4 regions of the Streptomyces sp. V3I8 genome follow, and region 2 is predicted to be linked to each of the others. Evidence: riboswitches for the same ligand, from Rfam matches in the RefSeq annotation. Region 2 holds a riboswitch; each other region holds the start of a gene.

Region 1 (3,197 bases), 4.5 Mb from region 2:
ACGGCCGCCTCCTTCGCGGCGCCGTCGGTGTGCGCGCTCGTCATCGCGTCCTCCGGGTCCGGTACAGCACCAGTACGAACACCGGTACGCCGATGAGCGAGGTGACCACGCCGACGGGCACCTCCTGGGGATCGAGGACGGTACGGGCCAGGGTGTCCACCCACACCAGGAACACCGCGCCGGTGAGGGCGGCGACCGGCAGCAGCCGCGCGTGGCCGGAGCCCACCAGCGCCCGGGCCGCGTGCGGCAGGACGAGGCCCACGAAGCCGATGGCGCCCGCCGAGCTGACCAGCGCGGCCGTCAGGAGGGCCGTCGCGCACAGCAGCACCAGCCGGGTGCGGGCCACGGACACCCCGAGGCTTGCGGCGGCGTCCTGGCCGAAGGCGAACGCGTCGAGCGTGCGCGCGTACGCCAGGCAGACCACCAGGGCGACCGCCAGCACCGCGGCGCAGACCCAGACGTCGGTCCAGCCGACGCCGCCCAGCGAGCCGAGCAGCCAGAACAGCACGCCCCGGGTGGTCTCGGCGTCGGCGGCGGTCATCACGACGAAGGAGGTGAGGGCGGAGAAGAGCTGCATCGCGGCGACGCCGCTGAGCACGACCCGGTCCGTCGTCCCGCCGAGGGTGTGGCTGAGCAGCAGGACCAGACCGAACGAGAGGAGCGCGCCGAGGAACGCGCCCCCGGACACGGACAGCAGGCCGCCGCCGGCCCCGAGGACGACCACGAGGACCGCGCCGGTGGAGGCGCCCGAGGACACCCCGAGGACGAACGGGTCGGCGAGGGGGTTGCGCAGCAGGGACTGCATGACCGCGCCGCACACGGCCAGTCCGGCGCCGCAGACGGCGGCCAGGAGGGTGCGCGGCAGCCGCAGCTGCCAGACGATCCCGTCCCGGACGGGGCTCAACCGCGTGCCGCCCCGGCCGAGATGGGCCGCGACCACGGACCAGACGTCACCGACACCGATGTCCGCGGGGCCGATCGTGATCGCGAGGGCGACGGAGCCGACGAGCAGGGCCCCACCGGCCGCGCAGAGTGTTCCCACGCGCGGCCGGGTCACCCCGCGAGCCCGAACTCCCGCAGGGCGGCGGCCACCCGCTCGACGCCCTCGACGGTACGGATGGTCGGGTTCAGCGCCTGTCCGCTGAGCAGGACGTACCGCTTCTTCCTGACGGCGGTCATGTTCCTGGTGACCGGGTCGGACTCCAGGAACTCGATCTTCTTCCTCGCGGACTCGGCGGTCTGCGACCTGCGGGTCAGGTCGCCGATGACCAGGACGTCGGGGTCGCGGTCGGCCACCGTCTCCCAGTTGATCTGGGGCCATTCCTCGTGGGTGTCGTCGAAGACGTTCCTCGCGCCCAGCGCCCGGGTCATGATGCCGGGGGATCCGCAGCAGCCCGCCATGTAGGGCGACGCGGAGTTGGCGAACCAGAAGAGGAGGGAGACGCCGGAGGCGTCGACGCCCGAGGTGGCCTTCGCCATCCGCCGCTCCAGTCCGGCGACGAGCTCGTCGCCCCTGTCCTCGACGCCGAAGATCCTGGCCAGGTCGTGTATCTCGCCGTAGACGGCGTCGATGCCGAGCGGTTTCGCGCGGGCGCCGTCGCCGTCTCCGGTGTTGTCCTTGCCCGCGCAGTCGGAGGGCGCGACGTACGCGGGTACGCCGAGCTTCTCGAACTGCTCCCGGGTGGCGACGCCTCCCTTGCCGAGCGTGGACGCGAACGAGGCGGCCACGAAGTCGGGGTCGGCGTCCAGGACCCGTTCGAAGGAGGGGCTGTTGTCGGCGATGCGCGGCACCTGCGCATCGGCCTTCTCCAGGCCCTTCAGCACGGGATCGGTCCAGGTCGCGGTGCCGGCCATGCGGTCGGCGAGACCCAGCGACAGCATGATCTCGGCGGCACCCTGGTTGAGGGCCACGGCCCGCCGGGGCGGGGACTCCACGCGTACGGTGTGGCCGCAGTCGTCCAGGGTGACGGCGGCCGCTCCGGCCTCGGCACCGGGCGGGTCGGCCGCTCCGCAGCCGGTCAGCAGGACGGCGCCGCACAGGAGCAGGGCAGCGGGGCGGGCGGGGCGTGCGAAGGGCACGGAAGTTCCTCGGGCGTCGAGGGCTCGGACGCGGAGCCCGGTCGTACGGTGCTCCCCCGCCGTCCGGTGACCGCGGAGGCCGCCAGCAGGTCTTCGGACTCGGGTTCACCCGGACGGAGCGCCTTCCCGGACCGTCGTTCCGGTCCAGTGGCCGATGCCCCGCCCGTCACCCTCACCGCTGCGCGTCAGCTCCGGATTCGCACCGGATTCCCTGACCCACGTACATGGGTTCGACTGGCTTCCGCAAGCTATCACGGCGGTTTTCGGGCCGGGGCGGCGGTGCGCGGGCACCGTCGCGGACATCCGTCGGGCGCCTCGGCGGACCGTTGCCGGACACCGCGGCGGACACGTGTCGGGCACCGTGCGGGAATCAGCGTGCCGCGCCCGCTGTTGTCGGGCGCAACAGCACCCGTCCGTAAGTCCACGCAAGTCCACGCAAGTCCAGGAGGCCCCTCGTGTACGGCGATCCGGCAACGATCCGCAAGATCCTCACCTAGCGCGGCGACACCTGGGCGGTCGTCGGTCTCTCGTCGAACGAGGGGCGCGCCGCGTACGGCGTCGCGGCCGTGCTCAAGCGCTACGGCAAGCGGGTGGTCCCGGTCCACCCGAAGGCCGAGACGGTCCACGGGGAGAAGGGGTACGCCTCCCTGGCCGACATCCCCTTCCCGGTCGACGTCGTCGACGTGTTCGTCAACAGCGACCTCGCGGGCTCCGTCGCCGACGAGGCGGTCGCCATCGGCGCCGGGGCCGTCTGGTTCCAGCTCGGCGTGATCGACGAGGGCGCCTACGAACGCACCCGGACGGCCGGTCTCGACATGGTCATGGACCGCTGCCCGGCGATCGAGATTCCCCGCCTGGGCTGACCCGGCGCGGCGGCGGTTCGAAGGCCGAGCCGCCGGACCAGGCGGGCCGGTCCGTACGGGAAGCGGGTGCCCGGCGGGACGCGGTCCGGTTCCAGTCGCCGTCCCCGAGGACCAGCAGCGGGTCGAACATCACGACCACCGCGGCGAGCACCAGGAAGAGGACCGGGCCGATGAGCATCGGCAGCAGGAGCGAGTGGGCGGAACCGCCCGTGCCCGGTCCGCCTACCGCGCCGTGCAGGTGCACGCTGACGGCCG
Region 2 (3,197 bases):
CAACTTCCAGCTGCTCGGCGGGATCTGGATCCTGCAGACCTTCCCGGCGCTGGTCGGCGGCCTGTTCACCCGCTGGTTCCACCGGTGGGCGCTGCTCGCGGGCTGGGCGGTGGGGATGCTGTACGGCACGGTCGCCGCCTACGGGGTGGCCTCGCCGACCCAGAAGCACTTCGGCGGCTCCTCGAAGGAGATCCCCGGGATCGGGGAGATCGGGTACATCGGGCTGACGGCGATCGTGCTGAACGTGATCGTGACGGTGGTCATGACGTTCGTCCTGCGGGCGCTCAAGGCTCCCGAGGGTGTCGACGAGACCTCCGCCGAGGACTACACGGCGGACGCGGGCGACAAGGGTGTCCAGGTGGAGCTGCCCCCGGCGACCGCCGGTTCGAGCCACTAGCGTTCTCGCCCCCGCCGCCCCTTCCCGCCCCCGCCCCCGACCCCGGAGGCGGCGGGGGTGGCGGAGTGGCGGCGGGGCGGGGCGAAAATGATCCGCATGGACATCGTGATCAGACGGGCCCTCCCCGCCCAGTACACGGCCCTCGGCGAGCTCACCGCGCAGGCGTACCTCGGCGACGGCCTCCTCGACTTCGGCGAGGACGACGACTACCTCGGCGAGCTGCGCGACACGGCGAAGCGCGCCGCCTCGGCCGACGTCCTGGTCGCCGTCGAGGCGACCGGCGCCGGCGACGGCCGTCTCCTGGGCACCGTGACCTTCGTACCGGCCGGCGGCCCCATGGCCGACATCGCACGCGACGGCGAGGCCGAGATACGCATGCTGGCCGTCGCGAAGGAGGCCCGCGGCCACGGTGTGGGCACCTCGCTCGTCCGCTGCTGCGTCGACCGCGCCCGGGCCACGGCCGGCTGCACGGGCATCGCGCTGTCCACCCAGCGCACCATGCACAGCGCGCACCGCATCTACGAACGCCTCGGCTTCACCCGTACTCCGGCCCGCGACTGGAACCCCGTGCCGCACCTGGACGATCTCCTCCTCCTCACCTACGAGCTGACGCTCTGACATACTCCGGCGCCCGGCCGGGAGCCGACGCGACACAACATGTGGGGGGTGCTTCCGGCACACGGCACCAGATGTATGCTCATGCTCGCTGTCGTCGCAGGGGAATCCGGTGCGAATCCGGAACTGTCCCGCAACGGTGTACTTGTACGCGTATGCCCGCATACCGTCGTACAAAAGTCAGTCCGAGGACCTGCCGACAGCGCGCCCAGGCCGTCCGGCCCGGGCGCACGACGTCCGGGCCTCGCGGAGTGGGCCGGTGGACGCGGCGTACCGCTGCGCGAAGCGGGTACTCCCGTGTGCCCCCGACCCCTCTCCCCGCAGGCCCCCGTGCCGAGCGAGGGAGTGCCCCACGTGACCATCGCGCCAGCCGATCCGGTCTCCGCCACAGCGACGGCGACAGCCGCAGCGACCCGGGACCAGCAGGACAGGGCCGAGGCCGACGCGCCGGGAACCGCACTGCTGCGGCTCCTGACCGACTTCACCGCCGACCTCCCCGGTGCCGACCCCGGCCGGGTCGCCGCCGCCGCGCTGCGCGGCCGGTCCGCCGCCGCGGACGAGCCCGAACTGCGCGAGCTGGCCACGGAGGCGTCCGCGGGCCTCATCTCCGAGGACCCGGTCTACTCGAAGCTGGCCGCCCGCCTGCTGACCGTCACCATCGCCGCGGAGGCCGCCTCGCAGGGCGTGCGCTCCTTCTCGGAGTCGGTCGCCGTCGGTCACCGCGAGGGCCTGATCGCCGACCGCACGGCCGAGTTCGTACGCCGCCACGCGGTCCGGCTCGACGCGCTGACGGACACCTCTTCCGCCGAGGGCGCCGACGACCGCTTCGGCTACTTCGGCCTGCGTACCCTGCACAGCCGGTATCTGCTGCGGCACCCGATCACGCGGTCCGTCATCGAGACACCGCAGTACTTCATGCTGCGGGTGGCGAGCGGGCTCGCCGAGGACACCGCGCCCGATCCGGAAGCGGGCGACCGCTCGGTGGACGAAGTGGCTTCCCTGTACCGGCTGATGAGCCGCCTCGACTACCTCCCCTCCTCCCCCACCCTCTTCAACTCCGGTACGCGCCACCCCCAGATGTCGTCCTGCTACCTGCTCGACTCCCCGCTGGACGAGCTGGACTCCCTCTACGACCGCTACCACCAGGTGGCCCGCCTCTCCAAGCACGCGGGCGGCATCGGCCTGCCGTTCTCCCGGATCCGCTCCCGCGGTTCGCTGATCCGCGGCACCAACGGGCACTCGAACGGCATCGTCCCCTTCCTGAAGACCCTCGACGCCTCGGTCGCCGCGGTGAACCAGGGCGGCCGGCGCAAGGGCGCGGCCGCGGTCTACCTGGAGACCTGGCACTCCGACATCGAGGAGTTCCTGGAGCTGCGCGACAACACCGGTGAGGACGCCCGCCGTACGCACAACCTGAACCTCGCGCACTGGATCCCGGACGAGTTCATGCGCCGTGTGAACGAGGACCGCGACTGGTCGCTGTTCTCGCCCTCGGACGTGCCCGAGCTGGTCGACCTGTGGGGCGCGGAGTTCGACGCCGCGTACCGCGGGGCGGAGGAGCGGGGGCTAGCCAGGAGGACCATCCCGGCCCGTGAGCTGTACGGCCGCATGATGCGTACCCTCGCGCAGACCGGCAACGGCTGGATGACCTTCAAGGACGCCGCCAACCGCACGGCCAACCAGACGGCGCTGCCCGGCCACACGGTCCACTCCTCGAACCTGTGCACCGAGATCCTGGAGGTCACGGACGACGGGGAGACCGCGGTCTGCAACCTCGGATCGGTCAACCTGGGCGCCTTCGTCGACGCGGACGCGCGGGACATCGACTGGGAGCGGCTGGACGAGACCGTCCGGACCGCCGTCACCTTCCTCGACCGGGTCGTCGACATCAACTTCTACCCGACCGAGCAGGCCGGCCGCTCCAACTCCAGGTGGCGCCCGGTGGGCCTCGGCGCCATGGGCCTGCAGGACGTCTTCTTCAAGCTGCGGCTGCCCTTCGACTCCCCGCGGGCGCGCGCCCTCTCCACCCGGATCGCCGAGCGGATCATGCTCACCGCGTACGAGGCGTCCGCCGACCTCGCCGAGCGCAGCGGCCCGCTGCCGGCCTGGGAGAAGACCCGTACGGCCCAGGGTGTGCTGCACCCGGACCACTACGACGTCGAGCTGAACTGGCCGGAGCGCTGGG
Region 3 (3,197 bases), 3.7 Mb from region 2:
CCCTCACAGATCACCGCGTCATACGTGCCCCGCAACGCGGCCAGACAGTCCAGCACGGTCCCGAGCAACGCCTCCTGGCGTCCGCCGTGGTAGCCGCGCGCACTCATCTCGCCCACGGGTTTCCCCATCAGGACGACCTGGCTGCTGCGGTCGCCGCCCGGCTTCAGCAGGACGGGGTTCATGAGCGCGGTGGGCTCCACGCGGGCGGCCTGCGCCTGCATGGCCTGCGCGCGCCCGATCTCGGCGCCCTCGCGCGTGACGAACGAGTTCAGGGACATGTTCTGCGCCTTGAAGGGCGCGACCTTCACCCCCCGCCGCACCAGCCACCGGCAGATCCCGGCGGTCACGACGCTCTTGCCCGCGTCGGAGGTGGTGCCGGCGACGAGCAGGCCCCTGCCCGGTCCACGGTTCATGAGGTACGCCCCTTCCCGGCGGGCTTCCTGGCGAGTCTCCCGGTGAGCGGGGTGACCAGCAGCCGGCCGGTGACGCACGCGCCCAGCGCGAGCAGGCTCACGCGCCGGGAGAGCCGGACGGCCCGCTCGATGTCTTCGACCCGTACGGCGCGCCCCGGGCCGTTGAGGACGGGCCGGTGCTCGACCCGCCCCGCGTACGAGAGCGTGCCGCCGAGCCGCACCCCGAGCGCCCCCGCGAACGAGGCCTCGACGGGCCCGGCGTTGGGGCTCGGATGCCGGTCGGCGTCCGCACGCCAGGTGCGCAGGGCTCCCCGCGGATCGCCCCCGGCGACGGTCGCGAGGACCGCCGTCAGCCGGGCCCCGGGCCATCCGACGACGTCGTCGAGGCGCGCGGAGGCCCAGCCGTACCGCCGGTGACGGGCCGACCTGTGCCCGACCATGGCGTCCAGCGTGTTGACGGCCCGGAACCCGACCAGACCGGGCACGCCCGCGACCGCGCCCCACACCAGGGCGCCCACGACGGCGTCGGAGGTGTTCTCGGCGACCGACTCGACCACGGCCCGGGCGATCCCGTCGGCGTCCAGCGCCTGCGGGTCCCGTCCGCACAGGTGCGGCAGCCGCTCACGGGCCGCCTCGACGTCCCCGGCGGCCAGCGCCCCACCGACCGCCCGCGCCTCCCGCCCCAGCGAGGTCCCCCCGACGACGGCCCAGGTGGCGGCGGCGGTCAACGCGACGGAAGCGGCACGGCAGTCACGTACGGAACGCCCGGCGGCCACGGCGAGGGCGACGGCGCCGCCCGCGCACACGGCGGTGTGCAGGGCGCCCCACCCCCGGTGGTCCCGCCACAGCACCCGCTCCACGGCGCCCGCGGCCCGGCCGAACGCGGCGACCGGATGCCCCCGGCGGGGATCGCCGAGCAGCAGGTCACCGAGGAGGCCGGCGGCGGCGCCGTACGCGAAGACGCGATCGGCACGCACGGGCTCAGCCCGCTTCTACGTCGGACAGCACCCTCGTACTCGGCACCCTCGTACCGGGTGCGGGCACACTGGTACTGGGCACACTGGTCCACAACGGGCAGCCGCGCATGGCGATATGTCCTCACTCAGGGTGTCCACGCCCTGGTTCGACGAGACCGACGACGAGAGTTCCTGGCTTCCCGGGGGATGGATTCCCCGGTAACAGTGGCGGGACCGCGCCGGATTCGCACCGGCTTCCTCTCCTGCCGTCGTACATGGCCCCGGCAGTCCACCACGGCCCCGGAACACCCGTCAACTTGCTGTTGACCTGCGAAGGGAGAGTGTGCCGAGGCCCACATCCCGGGGGCGGGCCGTTCCCGCGGGCCGGTCGTCCAGCCGGAAATCGACTCTCGGCCGCGCACCCCTGACCACGGGTTCGTGATCACCTTCCTCCCGCTGTCCCTGAGTCGCGGGCCTTCCTGATCCGGCACGGGCGACCCGGGGCACGGCTTCGGGGGCGGACATGCGTCCGCCCCGCCGGGACCGCGGGTGAGGCGGTCCCGGCAGGGCGGACGGTGAGCTCCGGCGGCACGGCTCGTCGGCCGTACCGCCGGTCAGGCGACGATCAGATAGATCCCGTACGCCACCGCCGCCGCGCAGGCCGCGAAGCAGGCGTACGCGCCCGTGACCGCGAGGGCCGCGGAGCCGCCCTGGGCGGTGGCCGTCTCGCGCTTGGAGAGGCCGACGATACCGAGGGTGAACAGGCCCACGAGGGCGACGGTGGAGAGGAGACTGACTCCGAACACGGAGCCGAGGGCTGCCCAGTCGATCTTCATGCGGTTCGTTCCTTACACCGTGGCCGGACGGGCGGGCTCGGCGTCCGGGCCCGGGATGGTGGTCTTCAGATCGCCGCCCGCGCTCGCGAGCACGGCCCCCGTCGTGGTGACCGGGCCCGCGGGGGGCGGGGTGACGGCGGCGATCGCGGTGGTGACGACGCCCGCGGGCTCGTGGTGGTCGTTGACGTTGTCGACGGTGACCGGTCGGCGGCGGGACAGCCTCCAGATGACCCCGGAGCCGGCGACCAGCAGCGCGCCGGTGAGGACGATGCCCCAGGTGCCCTGCTTGGTCAGGAACTCGGCGCCCGCGCCGACCAGTCCGGCGGCCGGGAGCGTGAGGCCCCAGGCGACGAACATGCGGGTCGCGGTCGACCAGTGGACGACACCGCCCTTGCGGCCGAGCCCCGAACCCATCACGGCGCCGGAGCAGGACTGGGTGGTGGAGAGGGAGAAGCCGAGGTGCGAGGAGGCCAGGATGACCGTCGCGGCGCCGGTCTGGGCGGCGAAGCCCTGCGGCGGCGCGAGGTCGGTGAGGCCCTTGCCCATGGTGCGGATGATGCGCCAGCCGCCCAGGTAGGTGCCGAGCGCGATGGCGATGCCGGCCGAGACGATGACCCACAGGGGAGGGTTCGACCCGGGCGAGAGCACCCCGCCGGTGACCAGGGCCAGGGTGATGATGCCCATGGTCTTCTGCGCGTCGTTCGTGCCGTGGGCCAGCGACACCAGGCCCGCGGAGGTGATCTGCCCCGCGCGGTAGCCCTTGGAGGTCGCCTTCTCGCCCGCCTGCCGGCTGATGCGGTACGTCAGCCGGGTGGCGAGCAGCGCGGCGATCCCGGCCACCAGGGGCGCGGCGATCGCGGGGAGGAGAACCTTGGTGACGACGGTCGAGCCGTTCACCGACGACCAGCCTGCCGACATCACCGCGGCGCCGATGAGGCCGCCGAAGAGCGCGTGGGAGGAGCTGGAGGGCAGACCCAGGAGCCAGGTCAGCA
Region 4 (3,197 bases), 2.4 Mb from region 2:
CGGCCCGTCCTCGTACGCGTAGGACGCGCCCCGCAGGGCGACCAGCACGGGCTCGCTCATCGCAGCGGCCTTTCCAGTACGAAGGTGAGTGCGGCCAGGCCCGCGAGCAGGGCCGTGCTCAGGAACGTGAAGCGCGCGGAGATCCGCGCCGGCGGCACCAGGACGCGCAGGGTGCCGTCGTAACCGCGCCCGGCGAGCCCGGCCTGCAGCCGGGTCGCCCGGTCGAAGGCCCGCACGAAAGCGGTGGCGCCGAGCCCGGCCAGGGAGCGCCAGGAGGCGGCCCGTGTGGTGTGCCCGAGCCGCGCGGCCTGCGCCTCCCTGATCCGACGTACCGAGTCCAGGAGCAGAAAGCTCATCCGGTACGTCACCAGGGCGACGTCGACGACCGGCGCGGGCACCCCGGCGTTCACCAGCCGGGGCAGCAGGTCGGACAGGGGAGTGGTGAACGCGAACAGCAGCACCCCGAGGGAGGCCGCCGAGGTGCGCAGCAGGAGTTCGCCGGCGCGCACCGGCCCGCCCCCGGCCAGGGTCACGAACCCGTCCGGACCGCCGACCTGGAACAGCAGCGGCAGCGCCCCGGTCACGCAGAACCCCAGCGGCACCCGGTAGGCGCGCCAGAGCCTGCGCCCGGGTACGGCGGCGGGGCCCAGCAGCACGACGAGGGCGGTCACCAGCACCAGGGCGGCGCCGGGCCAGGGCGGGAGCGAGATCGCCAGCACGGTCAGACCGAGCCCGAGCACGGCCTTGTCCACGGGGTGGCGGTGGCGCCAGCGGCTGCTGTGCGCCGCCGCGTCGATGGGCAGCACGAAGACTCAGGCCCGTCGGGACACGGACTCGGCGGTACCGCCGGCCGCGGACGTGCCGTGTGCCGCACCGGTACCGCCGGCCGGGGACGTGGCATGCGCCCTGTCCTGGCCGTCCTTTGTGGCCAGGGCCCGCAGTTCGCCCTGGCGGCGGCCCCGGCGCAGACCGAAGTAGTAGGCGAGGACGCCCGCGCCGAGGGCGGCCTGCAGGGCGAAGAGCGCCGACTCGATCTCCCCGGACGGCGGCTCGTACAGGGGCGAGAACCACGGCTCGTAGTCCGGTTCGATCTCGGTGATCGCGGTCTCCGCCTCCGCGTCGGAGCCTGTGAACGGTTCCTTCTTGTGGTCGCCCAGTCCCAGGGCCAGCGGCAGTACCGCGAGGGCGGCCACGACGAGCAGCAGCAGGGTGTTGATCTTCGCGTTACGGCTCATCGGGCCACCGCCTCCGTCGTGTCGGCCGTCCCGGTCCGGGACCGCTCCTTGGTGAGGAGCACGCCGAGCCGGGTCAGTTCGCCCTTGCTCGACTGCACCAGCAGACGCATCACGAGCACGGTGAGCAGGCCCTCGCTCACCGCGAGCGGGATCTGCGTGACAGCGAAGATCGAGCCGAACTTGCCGAGCGCGCCCAGGAACCCGCTGCTCGGGTCGGGGAACGCGAGCGCGAGCTGCACGCTGGTGACGCAGTACGTGGACAGGTCGGCGACGAACGCGGCGAAGAACACCGCGACCATCAGCGGCGCGCCGAACAGCCGGAGCAGCCGGTAGATCCCGTAGCCGGCCCAGGGCCCGGCGATCGCCATCGAGAAGACGTTGGCGCCGAGCGTGGTCAGCCCGCCGTGCGCGAGCAGCAGTGCCTGGAAGAGCAGGGTGATGGTGCCCAGCACCGCCATGACCGGCGGCCGGAACAGGACGGCACCGAGGCCCGTGCCGGTGGGGTGCGAGCAACTGCCGGTCACCGACGGCAGTTTCAGTGCGGAGAGGACAAACGTGAACGGCCCGGACGCCCCGATGAGCAGCGTGCTCTCGGGATGCTCCCTGACCTCACGGGTGAGCGACCGGACTCCGTGGACGACGAACGGCGCCGACGCGACGCCCCAGGCGACCGCGTGCGCCGGAGGAAGGAAACCCTCGGCTATGTGCATGGCTCTGCAGACCCTCTCCAGCACCTCGTGGATGGTTGACGCGCCTTGGCCGGTCTCCTGGCTTACGGGTCAAAACCGCCCGTGCTCCGCCTTCCCGGGTCCGAGGACCCAGTGGCTGCCCGTGAGGGCCGGAGCCGGACTTCCCGATCACAGTGGCGAGGGCCGCACCGGCATCACACCGATTTCCCGAGCACCAAGGCGTGGTGACACTAGTGCGCGTACCGGGGTGGTGACAAGCGGCCCCCCAGGGGCGTACGGGTGGTCACGGTGCCTGGGGCGGCCGGCGGTTCTTCACACCTGTTACGCGTCGGAACGTGCGTCAAGTCTTGACGTGCCCCTGACGAAGTGACTCTATGGGAGCGCTCCCACCCATCCGAAACTCACGTTTCTTGGCGCTCACTTTCTGGAGTCGCAGTGAGAAGAACAAGAAGCACGACTCGAAAGACCCTCGTCAGCGCGCTGCTGGCCGGGCTGGCAGCGTTCCTCGGGCTTGTCGTTCTCGGCGCCCTCGTCCCGACCGCCGCACATGCCAAGTCCCCGGACGTCCTCGCGACCGGCCTCCACATCGACGACGGACGCCTGCTCGAAGGCAACGGCAACGACTTCGTTATGCGCGGCGTCAATCACGCCCACACCTGGTATCCGAGCCAGACGCAGTCGCTGGCCGACATCAAGGCGTTCGGTGCCAACACCGTCCGCGTCGTCCTGTCCAACGGCCACCGCTGGACCAAGAACAGTGCCGAGGACGTGGCCGGCGTCGTCGCCCAGTGCAAGGCCAACCGGCTGATCTGCGTACTGGAGGTGCACGACACCACCGGATACGCCGAGGAGAGCGCCGCAGCCACCCTCGACCAGGCCGCCGACTACTGGATCGGCCTGAAGAGCGTCCTCGCCGGCGAAGAGAACTACGTCATCATCAACATCGGCAACGAGCCCTGGGGCAACACCGATCCGGCGGGCTGGACCGCTCCCACGATCGCCGCCGTCAAGAAACTGCGCACCGCCGGGTTCGAGCACACCATCATGGTGGACGCACCCAACTGGGGCCAGGACTGGCAGAACGTCATGCGCACCAACGCCCAGGCCGTCTACGACGCCGACACCACCGGCAACCTGATCTTCTCGATCCACATGTACAGCGTCTACGACACCGCACAGGAGATCACCGACTACCTGAACGCCTTCGTCAACGCCCGACTGCCGATCCTGATCGGCGAGTTCGGCGGACCGGCCGACCAGTACGGCGACCCGG

What was found. A riboswitch is a leader RNA that binds a small molecule or an ion and turns the genes downstream of it on or off. The one in region 2 is predicted to bind cobalamin.
Region 1: another riboswitch for cobalamin. It lies ahead of QFZ75_RS33635 (ABC transporter substrate-binding protein); the one in region 2 lies ahead of QFZ75_RS13230 (ribonucleoside-diphosphate reductase subunit alpha).
Region 3: another riboswitch for cobalamin. It lies ahead of QFZ75_RS29815 (cobalamin biosynthesis protein); the one in region 2 lies ahead of QFZ75_RS13230 (ribonucleoside-diphosphate reductase subunit alpha).
Region 4: another riboswitch for cobalamin. It lies ahead of QFZ75_RS03195 (energy-coupling factor ABC transporter permease); the one in region 2 lies ahead of QFZ75_RS13230 (ribonucleoside-diphosphate reductase subunit alpha).

What each region holds. Positions count from the first base shown of each region.
Region 1 covers NZ_JAUSZL010000002.1:7,576,898-7,580,094, reverse strand. The annotation lists gene QFZ75_RS33645 (ABC transporter ATP-binding protein) at 1-44, opposite strand, end outside; gene QFZ75_RS33640 (iron ABC transporter permease) at 41-1,057, opposite strand; gene QFZ75_RS33635 (ABC transporter substrate-binding protein) at 1,054-2,079, opposite strand; cobalamin riboswitch at 2,146-2,333, opposite strand; partial or broken gene QFZ75_RS33630 (CoA-binding protein) at 2,535-2,942, shown strand; gene QFZ75_RS33625 (MHYT domain-containing protein) at 2,899-3,197, opposite strand, start outside.
Region 2 covers NZ_JAUSZL010000002.1:3,040,301-3,043,497, forward strand. The annotation lists gene mctP (monocarboxylate uptake permease MctP) at 1-397, shown strand, start outside; gene QFZ75_RS13225 (GNAT family N-acetyltransferase) at 494-1,015, shown strand; cobalamin riboswitch at 1,074-1,228, shown strand; gene QFZ75_RS13230 (ribonucleoside-diphosphate reductase subunit alpha) at 1,367-3,197, shown strand, end outside.
Region 3 covers NZ_JAUSZL010000002.1:6,753,270-6,756,466, forward strand. The annotation lists gene QFZ75_RS29810 (cobyric acid synthase) at 1-413, opposite strand, end outside; gene QFZ75_RS29815 (cobalamin biosynthesis protein) at 410-1,390, opposite strand; cobalamin riboswitch at 1,536-1,670, opposite strand; gene QFZ75_RS29820 (hypothetical protein) at 1,984-2,205, opposite strand; gene QFZ75_RS29825 (inorganic phosphate transporter) at 2,218-3,197, opposite strand, start outside.
Region 4 covers NZ_JAUSZL010000002.1:657,091-660,287, reverse strand. The annotation lists gene QFZ75_RS03210 (energy-coupling factor ABC transporter ATP-binding protein) at 1-60, opposite strand, end outside; gene cbiQ (cobalt ECF transporter T component CbiQ) at 57-806, opposite strand; gene QFZ75_RS03200 (energy-coupling factor ABC transporter substrate-binding protein) at 813-1,235, opposite strand; gene QFZ75_RS03195 (energy-coupling factor ABC transporter permease) at 1,232-1,945, opposite strand; cobalamin riboswitch at 1,975-2,158, opposite strand; gene QFZ75_RS03190 (cellulase family glycosylhydrolase) at 2,360-3,197, shown strand, end outside.